3 regions of the Azospirillum sp. UENF 112521 genome follow, and region 3 is predicted to be linked to each of the others. Evidence: riboswitches for the same ligand, from Rfam matches in the RefSeq annotation. Region 3 holds a riboswitch; each other region holds the start of a gene.

Region 1 (4,770 bases), on a different contig from region 3:
GGCGAGGCGGAGGCTGGGCAGCCACTCGCGGCCCGCCCGCCATGCGGCGGCGAGCGCGGTCAGGTCGCTGTCGGAAAAGGACAGCATGACGAGGTCGGCCGGCGTCTGCCCCAGGTCTTCCGCCTGGGGGCCGGCGTCCAGTTCGTCCTGGCGGGCGGCAAGCAGGTGCATGGTTTGATGTCCAGGGGCGACTGCCCCCTCCCCCCTCGGAAACGGCGAAGGTCAAGGAGGGGGCGGACGCCGCACTACTCTAACTCTTAACCGGCAATCGCCCGTGTCACCGCATCGCGGTCCAGCCCGGTCTCCCCAATCACCACCAGACGGCTGCGGCGCTCCTCGCCCGGCTTCCACAGGCGGTCGTAATGGGTCTGGATGCGGGTGCCCACACCCTGGACCAGCAGGCGCATCGGCTTGGCCGGCACGTCGATGAAGCCCTTCAGGCGCAGAACGCCATGCAGGCCGGCGACCTTTTCCAGCGTCATCGCCAGGGCGGCCGGATCGGGCTGCGCCGGCAGCTCCACCACGAAGCTGGTGAAGTCGTCGTGGTCGTGGCCCTCTTCGTCGTCATGGTGGCTGGGACGGTTGGCGAGATCGTCTTCCACCGCCGCACCGACACCGAGCAGGACCAGCGGATCGACCGCGCCCTGGGAGGCGCGGACCAGCTTGGCGTCGCGGCCGACCGTGTGCGCGAGGGCGCCGCGGATCAGGTCCTCGACGCGGGCGAGATCGCCGTCGGCCAGCAGGTCGGTCTTGTTGACGACGATCAGGTCGGCGCAGAGCAGCTGGTCCTCGAACACCTCCTCGATCGGCGTCTCGTGATCGACGGTGCCGGCGGCGTCGCGCTGGGCCTCCAGCGCCGCGGGATCGGGGGCGAAGCGGCCCTCCGCGGCGGCGGCGGCGTCCACCACGGCGATCACGCCGTCGACGGTGACGCGGGTCTTGATCGCCGGCCAGTGGAAGGCCTGGACCAGCGGCTTGGGCAAAGCGAGGCCGCTGGTCTCGATCACGATGTGCTCGGGCGGCTCCGGCCGGGCCAGCAGCTTCTCGATGGCCGGGACGAAATCGTCGGCGACGGTGCAGCACAGGCAGCCGTTCGCCAGCTCGATCACGTCGTCTTCGGTGCAGGTCGGGTTGCCGCAGGCGCGCAGGATGTCGCCGTCGATGCCGACATCGCCGAACTCGTTGATGATCAGCGCCAGCCGGCGGCCGTCGGCCTTTTCCAGCAGGCCGCGGATCAGCGTGGTTTTGCCGGCGCCGAGGAAGCCGGTGATGACGGTCGCAGGAACCTTGCCGGCGGCCGTTTTCGCAAGAGCGGACATGAACTTCGCCTCCTTAACGCGCGCCGGGCTGAACCCGCAGGGCCGGGTGCCGTTCGGCCGGTTCGACCACGCCGCTCATCAGCCAGCCGCAGACGGAGCCCAGGATCGCCCAGAACAGGGCGGCGGAGCCCAGCGAGGCGGCGACGAAGCGGGCGGCCAGTTCCGGGGGAACGGCACCCTCGGCGCTTTCCGGATGGGGGGCACCGATCAGATGGGGCAGCGCTGCGGCCAGAACGGCGACGGCGATGACCAGACGGTTGCGGGCGAAGGCGAGGGCGGCGATGCCGACGCCGGCCCCGGCCGCGGCGGACAGCCACCAGAGCTGACGCAGCTCCAGCTCGGCCCCGGCCATGCCCGGCAGTTCCGGGGCCAGACCGAAGGACGGGGCCAGCGACACGGCGACGAAGCCGCCCATGCCCCAGACCAGCCCGCGGCGGGCATCAACCGGCCGTCCGGCCAGCAGGATCGCCGCCCCCAGCAGCAGCGCATAGGCGACGCCGGCGATCAGGTTGGCGGCGATGGTCAGGCCGATGCGCTGCATCGCCTCGTCCAGCGTGACCGGCACACCTTCGCCGACCTCGCGCACGGGGCCATGCTGGTGGCCTTCGGCCTGGCTGGCGGCCGGAGCCGCATTCGGGGCTGGCGCGGTTGCGGGAGGCGGGGTCACCACCTCGTATTTCTCGGCTTCGAGGATCAGCGGGACGGTCGTCGCCTGCTGAACGACGGAAGCGGCCGTGCCGGAGAGCACGCCCGCGACCAAAGCGGCTGTGAACAGCCGCCGGATCAGTTCCATGACCCGCTGCTTAGTGGCAGGGGAACGCGAAGGAGTGACGGGCGTCGTGCGCCGCATCGTGGATCTGCTGCGGCTGGGCGAAGCCGACGCCATACAGCAGGAAGCTGCCGAGCAGGATCGCGGCGAAGGCGGCGACCGCGGTCTGGGCGGCGCTGCGGGTCGCGGTGCTGGCGGCGTTCATCGAACGGGCGGTCATCGAAAACATCCTTGTTCTCCCGCCACACCCGGCGGGGTTGGAAAAGGTTCTGTGTGTCCGCCGGCAGGTTTCCTGGCTCGCGGGTCGTCGCATCGCCGTCCGCCTTCCCGGCCGCGGAGGGCCAGTGGCATGATGGACGGGACGCTCGCCGCTCACAGTTGCGGGGGCAGCCACGGCTTTGGCGCTTCCGGGAAACCCGGGAAGGTCCGTACCGCATTCCCTATTATCCCCGCCGCCCGTCAGGACGGGCAGGGCACCGTCGGACGGCCACCATCGCAGTGCCGAGCCCGTTTGGCAAGCCCGCAATAAGGCGTCTGCCACACGGACGATCTTGCATGCCGACACTTTGGATGCTGTCATGTTTTGTGGACAGAGTGTCCAGGGATCCGACACTTTCCGACGCAGGGGTGTCGGTCAGAGGGAGGACACCGAACCGAAACCCGCGGAGAAACAAAGGGGCCGGCGGCCCGGCCGAAGCGACCCCGTATCTGGCACGCTTCGTGCGTACAACAATCGGTGAAACGTCCCGCCGCACGGCGGCCGCCGGGCATATGCCCGGGACATAAGGACGAACGGGAGGAGAATTCGCGACCGATGAACGCCGCACCGAACGACGACATCATCCTGGAAGCGCGCAACCTGACAAAGGAGTTCAAGGGGTTCGTGGCGGTTCGCGACGTGAACCTGCAGGTTCGCCGCGGCACCATCCACGCGCTGATCGGCCCGAACGGCGCCGGCAAGAGCACGGTGTTCAACCTGCTGACCAAGTTCCTCACCCCCACCCGCGGCCAGATCCTCTACAAGGGCCGCGACATCACCCGCACCAAGCCGGCCGACATCGCCCTGATGGGTCTGGTCCGCTCCTTCCAGATCTCGGCCGTCTTCCCGCATCTCAGCGTGCTGGAGAATGTCCGGGTGGCACTCCAGCGCCCGCTCGGCACCAGCTTCCATTTCTGGAAGTCCGAATCCTCGCTCTACGACCTGCACAACCGGGCGCTGGAGCTGATCGAGGCGGTGAACCTCACCCCCTGGGCCGGCCATCTGGCGGCCGAGCTGCCCTATGGCCGCAAGCGCGCCCTGGAGATCGCCACCACGCTGGCGCTCGACCCGGAGGTGATGCTGCTCGACGAGCCGCTGGCCGGCATGGGCCATGAGGACATCGAGGGCACTGCCGCCCTGATCAAGCGCGTCGCCGCCGACCGCACCGTTCTGATGGTGGAGCACAATCTGTCGGTCGTTGCCCACCTGTCGGACACCATCACCGTTCTGCGCCGCGGCGAGATCCTGGCGGAGGGGCCCTACGAGGTCGTCTCGAAGAACCCGCAGGTGATGGAAGCATATATGGGCACGGGGGGGACCGGACATGCCTGACGGGATGAACACCAAGACCGCCATGCTGGAGATCGCCGACCTGCACGGCTTCTACGGCGAGAGCCATGTGCTGCACGGCGTCAGCCTGGAGGTGCGGCAAGGCGAGGTGGTGACGCTGCTGGGCCGCAACGGCGCCGGCAAGACCTCGACCATGCGCGCCATCATGGGCATCATGGGCAAGCGCACCGGCTCGATCCGCTTCCAGGGCACCGAGCTGATCGGCATGGCCCAGCACAAAATCCCGCGGCTCGGCATCGGCTATGTGCCGGAGGAGCGCGGCATCTTCTCCAGCCTCAGCGTCGACGAGAACCTGACGCTGCCGCCGGTGGTCAAGGAGGGCGGGATGACGGTCCCGCAGATCCATGAGCTGTTCCCCAACCTGAAGGGCCGCGGCTCGACCCAGGGGACGCGCCTGTCGGGCGGCGAGCAGCAGATGCTGGCGATTGCCCGCATCCTGCGCACCGGCGCCACCCTGATCCTGCTGGACGAGCCGACCGAGGGCCTGGCCCCGGTCATCATCGAGCAGATCGGTGTCGCGGTGCGGGCGCTCAAGGCACGCGGTTTCACCATCGTGCTGGTCGAGCAGAACTTCCGCTTCGCCGCCACCATCGCCGACCGCCATTACGTGATGGAGGAAGGCCATGTGGTCGACATGATCCCCAACGACCAGCTCCACGCCAACATGGACAAGCTGCACACCTATCTCGGCGTGTAGGCGCTCCAGCCCCGACATCACCGGCGCGAACGCCGCCCCGACCCCATCGAAGGGCAGGGCGGCGAACCGCCGGTTCCATGCCCGATTGCCTGCTCCAGGCACGGCAGAGGGACCCGCGACGGGACCCGGCCGACAACAAAAACCAAGAGGGAGAGACCTTCTGATGCGCACGCTTCTTCTCGCCGGCACCGCCCTGCTGACGCTCGCCGGGACAGTCGTTCCGGCTGCCGCCCAGGTGTCGGACAACGTCATCCGCATCGGCGTGCTGAACGACCGTTCCGGCATCTACGCCGATCTGGCCGGCGAAGGCTCCGCCATCGCCGCGCGGATGGCGGCGGAGGAGTTCGGCAACAAGGTCGCCGGCGCGCCCGTCGAG
Region 2 (4,770 bases), on a different contig from region 3:
GGCTCGTCTGGTGGCGCCGCGGTTGCGGCGGCCTGCGGCGCAGGCGTGCTCCATGTCGGCACGGACGGTGGGGGATCGGTGCGAATCCCTGCATCCTTCACCGGTATCGTCGGACATAAGCCTTCCTATGGCAGGGTGGCATTCGCTCCTCCGAGTTCATTTGGCACCGTTGCCCACATCGGGCCAATGGCGCGCAGGGTCGCGGATGCCACGGTGATGCTGCAAATCATGTCAGGCAGGGATTTGCGCGACTGGACCCAGCCTTCCATGCCTTTTCCCGATCTCGATGTCTTCGAATACGGTTGGAAAGGAAAGCGGATTGGCTATTGGCGGACACCGTGCGTGGGAGATGTGGATGTCGAGGTGCTGAACGCCGTAGACGGCGTCATTTCCGATCTGCGGAGGGAGGGCGCGCACGTCGAGGAATTGCGTCTTCCCGATCAAGACGATCTGTTGGAAATCTATACGCGGCATTGGTGCGTCGGTGCGGCGAACCGCCTTTCGACAATCGACGTTGGACGAATTTCGGAACTCGATCCGGGCTTCGTCGCCGCAGCGCAGGTCGGCCAGAAATATAGCGGTGCTCAGAGAATGAGTGCTGAAGTCGGCCGTAGCCGTTTCGGCAGTGCCATGGACGCTTTGCTCTGCGAATACGATCTCATCATTTCGCCGACCGTGCCGATCCTGCCTTTCGAAGCAGGGAGGAACACGCCAGACGGCGACAAGCGGAGCTGGGTCGAGTGGTCGTCCTTCAGTTTCCCGATCAACCTAAGTCAACAGCCCGCCTGCTCGCTGCCTTGCGGTTTCAGTCATCAAGGGCTTCCAATCGGTCTTCAGATCATAGGGGCCAGAGGAGACGACAGGTCCGTTCTCAGCGCCGCACAGAGTTATGAAGCAATGTACCGGGACCGATTCATCCAACCCGGCGGTCGATGGCTCGGACAGCACGGAAAAGGCGATGGGAAGGCCGGATAGGTCGCAATCTGTCACTTGGTGTTGGGGCTGGTTGGTTTGGTACGGCAACCCCGCGTTTTTGCCGGCGGAACGGAGCGTCAGACGGTTTGCGGCACGCTCCTCCACCGAAATGGGCAGTCAACGGAAAGCATCAGCGCTTGAAGCTCTGTAACAATCCAGGGTTGGCGGGATTGCTGACCCTGGAATCCCGCTTTGCACAGCAAAAACATGTTCTGAGCAATTCAAATTATGGCAGGAGGAAATGATGTCGCGAAAGCCGCTTGGTCAGGTTCCTGGAATCTATCATCGCGCAATCGGTGATATCGTCGTAACCGCGATTTCCGACGGATATGCCGATGCAGGTATTGAACCTTTGAGGAATATCGATCCTTCTGAAGCTTTGCTTTTGTTCGAGGAAAAGCTTCGTCCGGTCAGACGGGCATCGATCAATTGCTACCTCGTGCACTCGGAAGGACAGATCGCCTTGATCGACACCGGCTGCGGCCCCTATTTCGGCCCGACCGCCGGACAGCTTCAGCGAAACCTCAGCGCCATCGGCATCAGGAGCGATGAAATCGATGCAATACTTCTGACGCACATCCATCCAGATCATTCAGCGGGCCTGACGGACGTGGCAGACGGGCGTCGCATCTTCGCGAATGCCAGACTTGCGGTCCACCGGAACGAGTTGGTTCACTGGTTCGATGATGTCGAGATGGCCAAGGCAAGCGACCAGGACCGCCGCTTCTTCTTCGACACCGCTCGCGAGCAGGTCACCCCTTATAAAGACGTCGTTCAAGCTTTCGAAGGTCGGACCGAAGTATTCCCAGGTGTCCTGTCGAAGCCCTTGCTGGGGCACACACCCGGGCATTCCGGCTTCACGATCTCATCGAAGGGGGAAGAGCTCCTGATTTGGGGCGACACAATTCATATTCCCGAAATACAGATTTCCAGACCGGATGTGACGCTCACATTCGACTGTGATCAGGCGCTCGCCGCGGAGACTAGAAAAAACCTCTTCCAGGAGGTTTCTTCGAGGAGAACTCTCATCGCCGGTTCCCACATTGACTTCCCCGGGTTTGCGCATGTCGTACAGCGGCGTGATGGCTATCATCTTTTGCCGGAGCCGTGGTCCTACACCATGCGTTAGCAGGACGCGGAGAACGCGCTGTGTCATGGCGGCTGGTCATGATTCTCCCACTTGGCGAAGGAGGCGGCCGAAAAGAGGGCGATGGGGGCACGGATGAACGCAGCGAAGACGCTGCTGCGGGCTTTGCTGCTTCAGGCTTTCTCCCGGGAGCCTCGGAGCGCACGCCGATCGGAAATGCCGCAGCATCGCGAAGGCCGGAACGGCTCGACGCCATTGACAGGCGTATGGCCTGCCTCTATCACCGGAGGCATTGTCGGTGGTTCTCCCAGGCGCAAGCCGGGAGATTAAAAGGGAACGACGGAAGCGACAGGTGTCAAAGCCTGATGCAAGCCGTGGCTGTCCCCGCAACTGTGAGCGGCGAGTCGGCGCCGAAAAGCCACTGATCGGAGATCCCAGGATCCCGGTCGGGAAGGCGGTGCCGGATGACGACCCGCGAGCCAGGAGACCTGCCTCCGACAGCGTCACTCTGCCTTCGATCGGGGTGTGTCGAAGGTGCGGAAACCCGTCGTGGTGACGCGTCCATTGGCGTTGCCGCGGCCGGAGTCCGGGAAGATCGATCCTCCCTGAAGCAAGTCGCAGCTGAATGGTTCTCCAGGCGCGGGGCTTCGCGTCGTGGCGTCCGTTCGGCAACGCCCGTTCAACGGCTCCGGTCTCCGGGGCCGGCATGGATGTGTGGTCCCGGACGGGCGGCTTTGCGGCCGCATCGCTTGTCCGAACGCGCCTCCATGCCTGTGGCAGGACGTGGCAGAGCATGCAGACAAGCCGTTCCATCAAGTATTTCCACCTTCGGTTCGCCCCGGCCTGTTTGGGGGCCGGTCTCGGGGTTGTGGCTGGAGCGCCCATCGTTTCGGCGGACAACCTTCACCTTGCCCCTCTGGAGATCATGGCGCCGAAGGATGTGGCCGTGCCGCAAGAGCCGGCGACCATCGCCACCAGGGTGATCGGCGGCGAGGAGATCGAACGTCAGCAGATCCGCCGTCTCGACGATGCGCTGGGGCTTGTTCCCGGCCCCAGCCTGTCGGGCCGGCAGGCGCCGGGCGGTGTCCAGACCGTGAGGCTGCGCGGACCGGGGCCGCGCAACACCCGCGTCTTCATCGACGGCGTCGACATCGTCACCCGCCGTCCGTCCGGTCCGCTCGCTGGACAGGTCGGGGGAGAATATGGCGGCTTCGATAGCAAGGCACGCCGCGCAACCCGGTCGATCCGGAGCTTGCCCGCATCCGCCGGACCGCGCGGGCCGAGATGTACCGTGTCCTGGGGGCCGACGGCGCACCGCGGAGCTGGGGCCTGCGGCTGTTCAACGGCACGGGAGACCAGCAGATGACGCTGTTCTTTCCCAACCCCTTCCTTGGCGAGAACGACCGCATCCTGAAGGAGCCGGACTGGAGCCGCCTGTCGATGTGGGACCGGTTCCGTGAGCGCTATCTCGGGCTGATGCCCGATCCGCTCGACCGCAGCGGAAGGGGGTTCCGGTGCGGCGGCTGACCCTCCGCCTGACAGCGGCCTGCCTTCTGAGCGCGGCCACCCCGGTTGGGATTGCCGTTGCCACCGGTCCGCGGGCGGCGTCGGCCGCCGTGTACGGCGACCAGTATCTTCTGGTGCTTGCCGATCCCGGCCAGATCGCTGCCCCGGCGCCGCAGGCCGCCGACCCCTGGCTGTCGCTGCTGGCCGGCGAGGCGGGTCCCTTCCGGCAGATCCGGCCGAGTGCCGAGGCCTACCTGTCGCTCGGCGTCGGGGTGGTCCTCGCCAATGGCTGGAGCGCCCACAAGACCGTGGAACTGCTGGAGCGGTTCGGTGTGCGGGTGGTGCGCATCCCGCTGGTCGAGCGGTTCGAGGACATCGAGACGGTGACGGCGACGGTCGCCGAGGCTCTGGGCCATCCCGAACGCGGCGCGGGTCCTGGCGACGGACGCCCCGGTGCTCCTCGCCGACGAGCCGACGGCAGCCCTCGATCCCGGCCACCAATTCCGCCTCATGATGCTGCTGCGGGTCGAAGCGGTCGAGCGGCACCGTGCCGCCGTCGTCGTGCTCCACGACCTGTCGCTGGCCGCCCGCTGCTGCGACGATCTCGTCCTGCTGATGCCGGACCTTCGCGTGATCGCGGGAGACGTGGCGACCGTTCTGACGCCCTTCCTGCTGCGCGAGGCCTATGGCGTGCCCTTCGCCGTGACACAGGCCGCCGGCACCCCGGTGGTGCTTCCCCAATGCCCAACCATGATTCAATCCGGAGACTGACCAACCATGACCGTCGACGTGATCGTCTGTGAAACCTGCCGCCAGCCCGGCACAGGACCGGGGGTGGACCCGGAGGCCGGGTGGACCGGAGCGATGTTCGCGGCCCTGCTCGAAGGGGTTCTCGCATCCGCCGGGGCCGACGATGTCCGTGTCGGCACCATGCGCTGCCTGATGAGCTGCCGCCGGCCCTGCGCCGTCCACATCCGCTCGCCGGGGCGCATGGGATATGTCCTCGGCGACTTGGCTCCCGAGCGGTCGGCCGTCGAGGCGCTCGTCGGCTATCTGCTGGCCTATCGTGGGACCGACAGCGGTGTCGTCGCGTATCGGGACTGGCCGGATGGCGTCAAGGGCCGCTTCGTCGCACGGGTTCCCGTCCCTGACATGCAACCTTTGGGAAAATGACGCTTATCCTCGATGCGGCTCTTCGGCTA
Region 3 (4,770 bases):
GCCAGGAATAGGGCTGCACGGCACCGGTGTCCATCCACACCACGTCGTTGCGCACGCCGAGCAGCGTCGTCCAGGCCGGCGACCAGCTTGCCTCCCATTCGGCGAAGGTGCCGAGGCGGTTGCGGGAGCCGTCCTTGACGTTCCAGTAGGTCAGCGGACTCATCATGCTGCTGCCGGCCACCGGGTCCCACCAGTCGTCGAGATGGGTGTGGCGCAGCTCGTTGCCGACGCGCAGGGTGTCGCGCGCCGACAGCGGCAGCGTCGCCTTGACCGAATAGCCGGCGTCGGTGGTCAGCGTGTCCATCGGCATGCCGCCGCCGGCGCTGCCGCCCTTGTCCTCAAGGAAATTCATGGTGTGCCGCGTCCGCCGCCAGTTGGCGCGGGCGTCGAGATTTCCCCAGTCGAAGGCGCCTTCGTACCGGCCGTTCAGGAAGACGGTGCGGTTGTCGGTCAGATCCATGCGCTGGGTGGGAAAGCCCTGGTAGGGCATGGTCTGGATGCCGCCCTGCAGCGTGACCTGATGCCCGTCGCGACGCGCCCCGAACGTCACCGCATTGTCCTGCACGTTGTAGAGGGTCGAGCGGACGGTCTGGCCGTCGCCGGCCTTGTAGTTGCCGGCCCGGCTCCAGGATCCGCTGTAGCCCAGGCTGAGGCTGTCGGTGGCGACGGACGCCTCGGCAGCCCCCGTCACGCCACGGCCGTTCGACCGGTAGGAGGCCGACAGCTTGCCCTCGGTGTGCACCGCCTCCCCCGCCGGAGCGAAGACCGGAGGCGCGCTTTCGGCGGCGATGGTGCCGGCGATGCTGTCGCCGCCGGCGCTGACCGGCGTGATCCCGGCCAGAACCTCGATCTTGGACAGGCGCGTCGGCGTGATTGTGGACAGCGCCGGGTTCATCTGGTTGGGGCAGGCGGGCGCGACGGGCGCGCCGTCGACCAGCACATTGACGCGATCGGCACCCAGCCCGTTCAACGCCGGCAGGCTCGACACGCCGCCATTGCCGTAGAGGCTGACGCCGGGCAGGCCGCGCAGCAGGGCCGCGACGTCTCCGGTGGTGGGCCGGCGGGCCGCCAGCCCATCCCCGCCCAGGGCGGTGCCGGCGGCCAGGGCATCGTCCGGGCCTGCGATCACGGAAATCGCCGGAAGCGATTGGGCAAGCGGTGAAACGGTCTGGGCGGACAGAGCGGTGGGAAACAGTGCGGTGAGGGCAGCACCGGACAGCAGGGCGGCGCGCAGGGCGCCGGCCGCGGCGAAACGCAACATCATGGAACATCTCGATCTGAGGCCAGCCGAACACGGCCCCGCGCCATCGGTGCGAAGGGTGTGCAAGGCTGCGAACAGGAAAGGTCGGCAAGGGCGGGTCGCCGCGCGGATATCCCGCGCGGCGACCCGCGATTCCGGCCTCAGACCGGTGGCGCGCGGGCCTGGAGGGTGGAGAGGAACCAGCCGGCGGCGATCACGTCGCCGGGCAAGGCTTCGGGGCTGTGGCGCCCGACCGACGAGCGCGTCATCCGCAGATCCGGCGGCGGCAGCGCCAATCCACCGATCAGCGGACAGAGCGGGCAGGAGCCGCCCGACATCAGCAGATTGCCTCGGAGCAGATCGCCTTGGCCCGAATCGTTCTGCGCCGAATCGCTCTCGTCGCCTGCCGGATCGCCTGCCATTCCGTGGTCGTCCATAACCACGGTCTTGAACCCATCCGGCGTGCAGATGACGATCCGGCTGCTCTCGGCCGCATTGGCGGATGCGATGACGGCGGGCATCCAGGCCCAGGCGACGACCTGCAACAGCAGCGCAATCGCACCGGCCGCAAGGCCGGCCCGTCGCGTGGGTCGCAGTCTGTCCTGGGTCGCGCTCATGCCGATCCGTGCATCGATCCATCTTGCCCATCGCACGTGCAACCGCACGCATTGGGTGCGGCACATTAGCCGAAGCGCCGCAGTCGGGATCAGCGGCATTTTCCCGCAGGCCCAAAATTCGCCGGCGAACTTCTCCTTGCAGGCCGCATGAGGGCACGTTATGTTATGTTATAACATAACGTTCTGTATATGGACTCTCCGATGCTTTTGTTCGTTCGCAAAGCTTGACCGGGGGCGCCGCGTCGCTCATGAATGGTCCCGGTTCTGGTTCTTCCGGCGGTTCGCCACCGGAAGCTAAGAGGGAACCCGGTGAGCTGCCAACCCTGCGAAGGGGAATGCGGTGAGGCCGGGGCTGCCCCCGCAACTGTGAGCGGCGAGCCGTACCGTCATTTCAAGCCACTGGCGCCCATCGGCGCTGGGAAGGCCGGACGGAACGGCGATGACCCGCAAGCCAGGAGACCTGCCAGCACCACAACGAAACGTCCTCGGGCGGGGTGTCCCGGTGGAACGCTTGCCATGCGTGTGCCCGGATTCCGCTCCGGTCGCGTCGCATGCTCCGCAAGACGTCCGCCACGCCTCCCCGTCCGCAAAGACAGGAAGCACGCATGGCGTCAGCGTCCCTCCCCACAGAGGCATCGGTCCCTCCCCCCACCATCGCGGTGGAGCGGCTGGGGTGCCGGCTGGCCGGCCGCATGGTCCTGTCGGACATCGGTTTCTCGGTTTCCGACGGTGAAATCCTCGGCATTCTCGGGCCGAATGGCTCGGGCAAGACCACGCTGCTGCGCTGCCTCGCCGGCCTGCAAACCCCGTCCGCCGGCCGGGTTCTCATCGACGGCGACGATCCGCGCGCCCTGCGGCCGGTCGAGCTGGCCCGCCAGCTGGCGCTCCAGGCGCAGGATTCGACCGCAGCACTCGGCTTCACCGTGCGCGACGTGGTCGGCATGGGGCGCCTGGCCCACCGCCGTTCCCCCTTCGCCGCAGCCGGGGCGGAGGACCGCACCATCGTCGCCGACGCCCTGGACCGGCTGGAACTGTCCGGGCTCTCCGGGCGGGCAGTCGAACAGCTGTCGGGCGGCGAACGCCAGCGGGTGATGATCGCCCGCGCCCTGGCCCAGCGTCCGCGCATCCTGCTGCTCGACGAGCCGACCAACCATTTGGACATCCACCACCGCTTCGCCGTGCTCGACCTCGTGCGCGCGCTCGGCATCACCGTCGTGGCGACGCTGCACGACATCGAGCTGGCGGCCCGCTGGTGCGACCGCATCCTGCTGCTGGCCGACGGCCGGCTCCAGGCCGATGCCGCGCCGGAGGACGCACTGACCCCCGCCCGGCTGACCGCCGTCTACCGCGTCGCTGCGGCGGTTGACCGCCGCCCCGATGACGGCCGGCTGCGCATCGACCTGTCGCCCCTGATGTCGCCTCTTACGGAGCCAGCACGATGAGACGCTTTCTCCGCGGCGCTCCGCCTCTCGCCACGGTCTTCGCCTTGGCCCTCGCCCTGCAAGCCGGTGGCGCCTGCGCCCAAACCTATCCGGTCGAGGTCGCCAACTGTTTCGAGACCGCCCGCTTCGCCGCGGCCCCCAAGCGGCCGATGGTCCACGACACCAACATGACGCAGACCATGCTGGATCTCGGCCTCGCCGACCGCCTGGTCGCCGTTTCCGGCATCGAGGGGGTGGAGCACCGGCTGGTCGCCCCGCCGGGCGTGGTCGCGGCGCTGCCCCGGCTGCCCGACCGCGCGCCGACGCTGGAGGCGGTGCTGTCTGTCAATCCGGACTTCCTGTTCGCCGGCTGGAGCTATGGCTTCAATCAGGCGCGCGGCCTCACCCCCGCCCGGCTGGCGGAAATGGGCGTGGCGACCTACACGCTGCGGGAAAGCTGCATCCGCATCGGCCCGCGCGAGCCGATCAGCATGGACACGCTCTACGCCGACCTGCTGGCGCTGGGCGCCATCTTCGGCGTGACGGAGCGTGCCGAGGCCATGGTCGCCGATTTCCGCCGCCGCGTCGCCGCCATCACGGAGCGTGTCGGTGGCGTCGCCAACCGGCCGCGCGTGATGTACTGCGACCAGTGCCACACAGACGCGCCCCCCTTGTCGGTCGGGCGCGAAGGGATGACCAGCCTGCTGATGGCTCTGGCCGGCGGGCGCAACATCTTCGACGACATCCCTGACAGCTATGTCCGGGTGAGCTGGGAGGAGATGGTGTGGCGCGATCCGCAATGGATCATCGTCAGCGCGCACCGGATCCCGGCCGAGGACGCCATCCGCCATCTGACCTCGGCACCGCAGCTGGCCGACGTCGAGGCCGTGCGCAAGCGGCAGTTCATCGTGCTGACCTATGCCGAGCAGACGCCCTCCACCCGCAATGTCGAGGCGCTGGAGCGGATGGCGCGGACCCTGCACCCGGAGCGCTTCACGCCATGAACCGCTCCCGCCTGCTGGGCCTGTCGCTGATCCTGGCCGCCGCGCTGGCCCTGTCTGCGGTGGCTGCCGTCGGGTTCGGCGCCGCACGCGTCCCCATCCCCAAGGTCTGGGCGGTGGTCGTGCACGAGCTGTGGCCGGCGCTGGCCCCGCCCGCCGACGTCAGCCGGGCCGAGCGCAACATCGTCTGGGAATTGCGGCTGCCGCGCGTGCTGCTTAGCGCGCTGGCCGGTGCCGGACTGGCGGCGGTTGGGGCCGTGCTTCAGGTGCTGACGCGCAACCCGCTGGCCGACCCCTATCTGTTCGGCGTGTCGGCTGGCGCCTCGGTGGGGGCGGTGACCGTTCTGCTCTATGCCGGCGCGGTCGCCGGAATGCTGGGTTTGCCGGCCGCCGCCTTCCTCGGTGCGCTCGCGGCGATGCTGGCCGTCTTCGCCGCGGCACGCGGGCGCGACGGCGTGGTGACCAGCGAAAGGCTGGTGCTGACCGGCGTC

Evidence for each region. Region 3 has a riboswitch for cobalamin ahead of ACWPN8_RS25120 (ABC transporter ATP-binding protein). Riboswitches for the same ligand answer to the same signal wherever they lie in the genome.
Region 1: it holds a riboswitch for cobalamin, as region 3 does, so the genes downstream of both, ACWPN8_RS33310 (CbtB domain-containing protein) here and ACWPN8_RS25120 (ABC transporter ATP-binding protein) in region 3, are expected to answer to the same signal.
Region 2: it holds a riboswitch for cobalamin, as region 3 does, so the genes downstream of both, ACWPN8_RS20525 (TonB-dependent receptor plug domain-containing protein) here and ACWPN8_RS25120 (ABC transporter ATP-binding protein) in region 3, are expected to answer to the same signal.

What each region holds. Positions count from the first base shown of each region.
Region 1 covers NZ_JBSNCI010000009.1:372,149-376,918, forward strand. Annotated here, with positions in the region: gene cobN (cobaltochelatase subunit CobN) at 1-171, opposite strand, end outside; gene cobW (cobalamin biosynthesis protein CobW) at 258-1,319, opposite strand; gene ACWPN8_RS33305 (CbtA family protein) at 1,333-2,112, opposite strand; gene ACWPN8_RS33310 (CbtB domain-containing protein) at 2,123-2,308, opposite strand; cobalamin riboswitch at 2,354-2,584, opposite strand; gene ACWPN8_RS33315 (ABC transporter ATP-binding protein) at 2,903-3,679, shown strand; gene ACWPN8_RS33320 (ABC transporter ATP-binding protein) at 3,672-4,394, shown strand; gene ACWPN8_RS33325 (ABC transporter substrate-binding protein) at 4,558-4,770, shown strand, end outside.
Region 2 covers NZ_JBSNCI010000003.1:1,085,032-1,089,801, reverse strand. Annotated here, with positions in the region: gene ACWPN8_RS20535 (amidase) at 1-975, shown strand, start outside; gene ACWPN8_RS20530 (MBL fold metallo-hydrolase) at 1,217-2,104, shown strand; cobalamin riboswitch at 2,345-2,572, shown strand; gene ACWPN8_RS20525 (TonB-dependent receptor plug domain-containing protein) at 2,988-3,428, shown strand; gene ACWPN8_RS20520 (DUF7676 family protein) at 3,323-3,589, shown strand; gene ACWPN8_RS20515 (ATP-binding cassette domain-containing protein) at 4,022-4,339, shown strand; gene ACWPN8_RS20510 (DUF1636 domain-containing protein) at 4,346-4,741, shown strand.
Region 3 covers NZ_JBSNCI010000005.1:34,867-39,636, reverse strand. Annotated here, with positions in the region: gene ACWPN8_RS25130 (TonB-dependent receptor) at 1-1,264, opposite strand, end outside; gene ACWPN8_RS25125 (DUF2946 family protein) at 1,402-1,857, opposite strand; cobalamin riboswitch at 2,106-2,339, shown strand; gene ACWPN8_RS25120 (ABC transporter ATP-binding protein) at 2,463-3,299, shown strand; gene ACWPN8_RS25115 (ABC transporter substrate-binding protein) at 3,296-4,282, shown strand; gene ACWPN8_RS25110 (FecCD family ABC transporter permease) at 4,279-4,770, shown strand, end outside.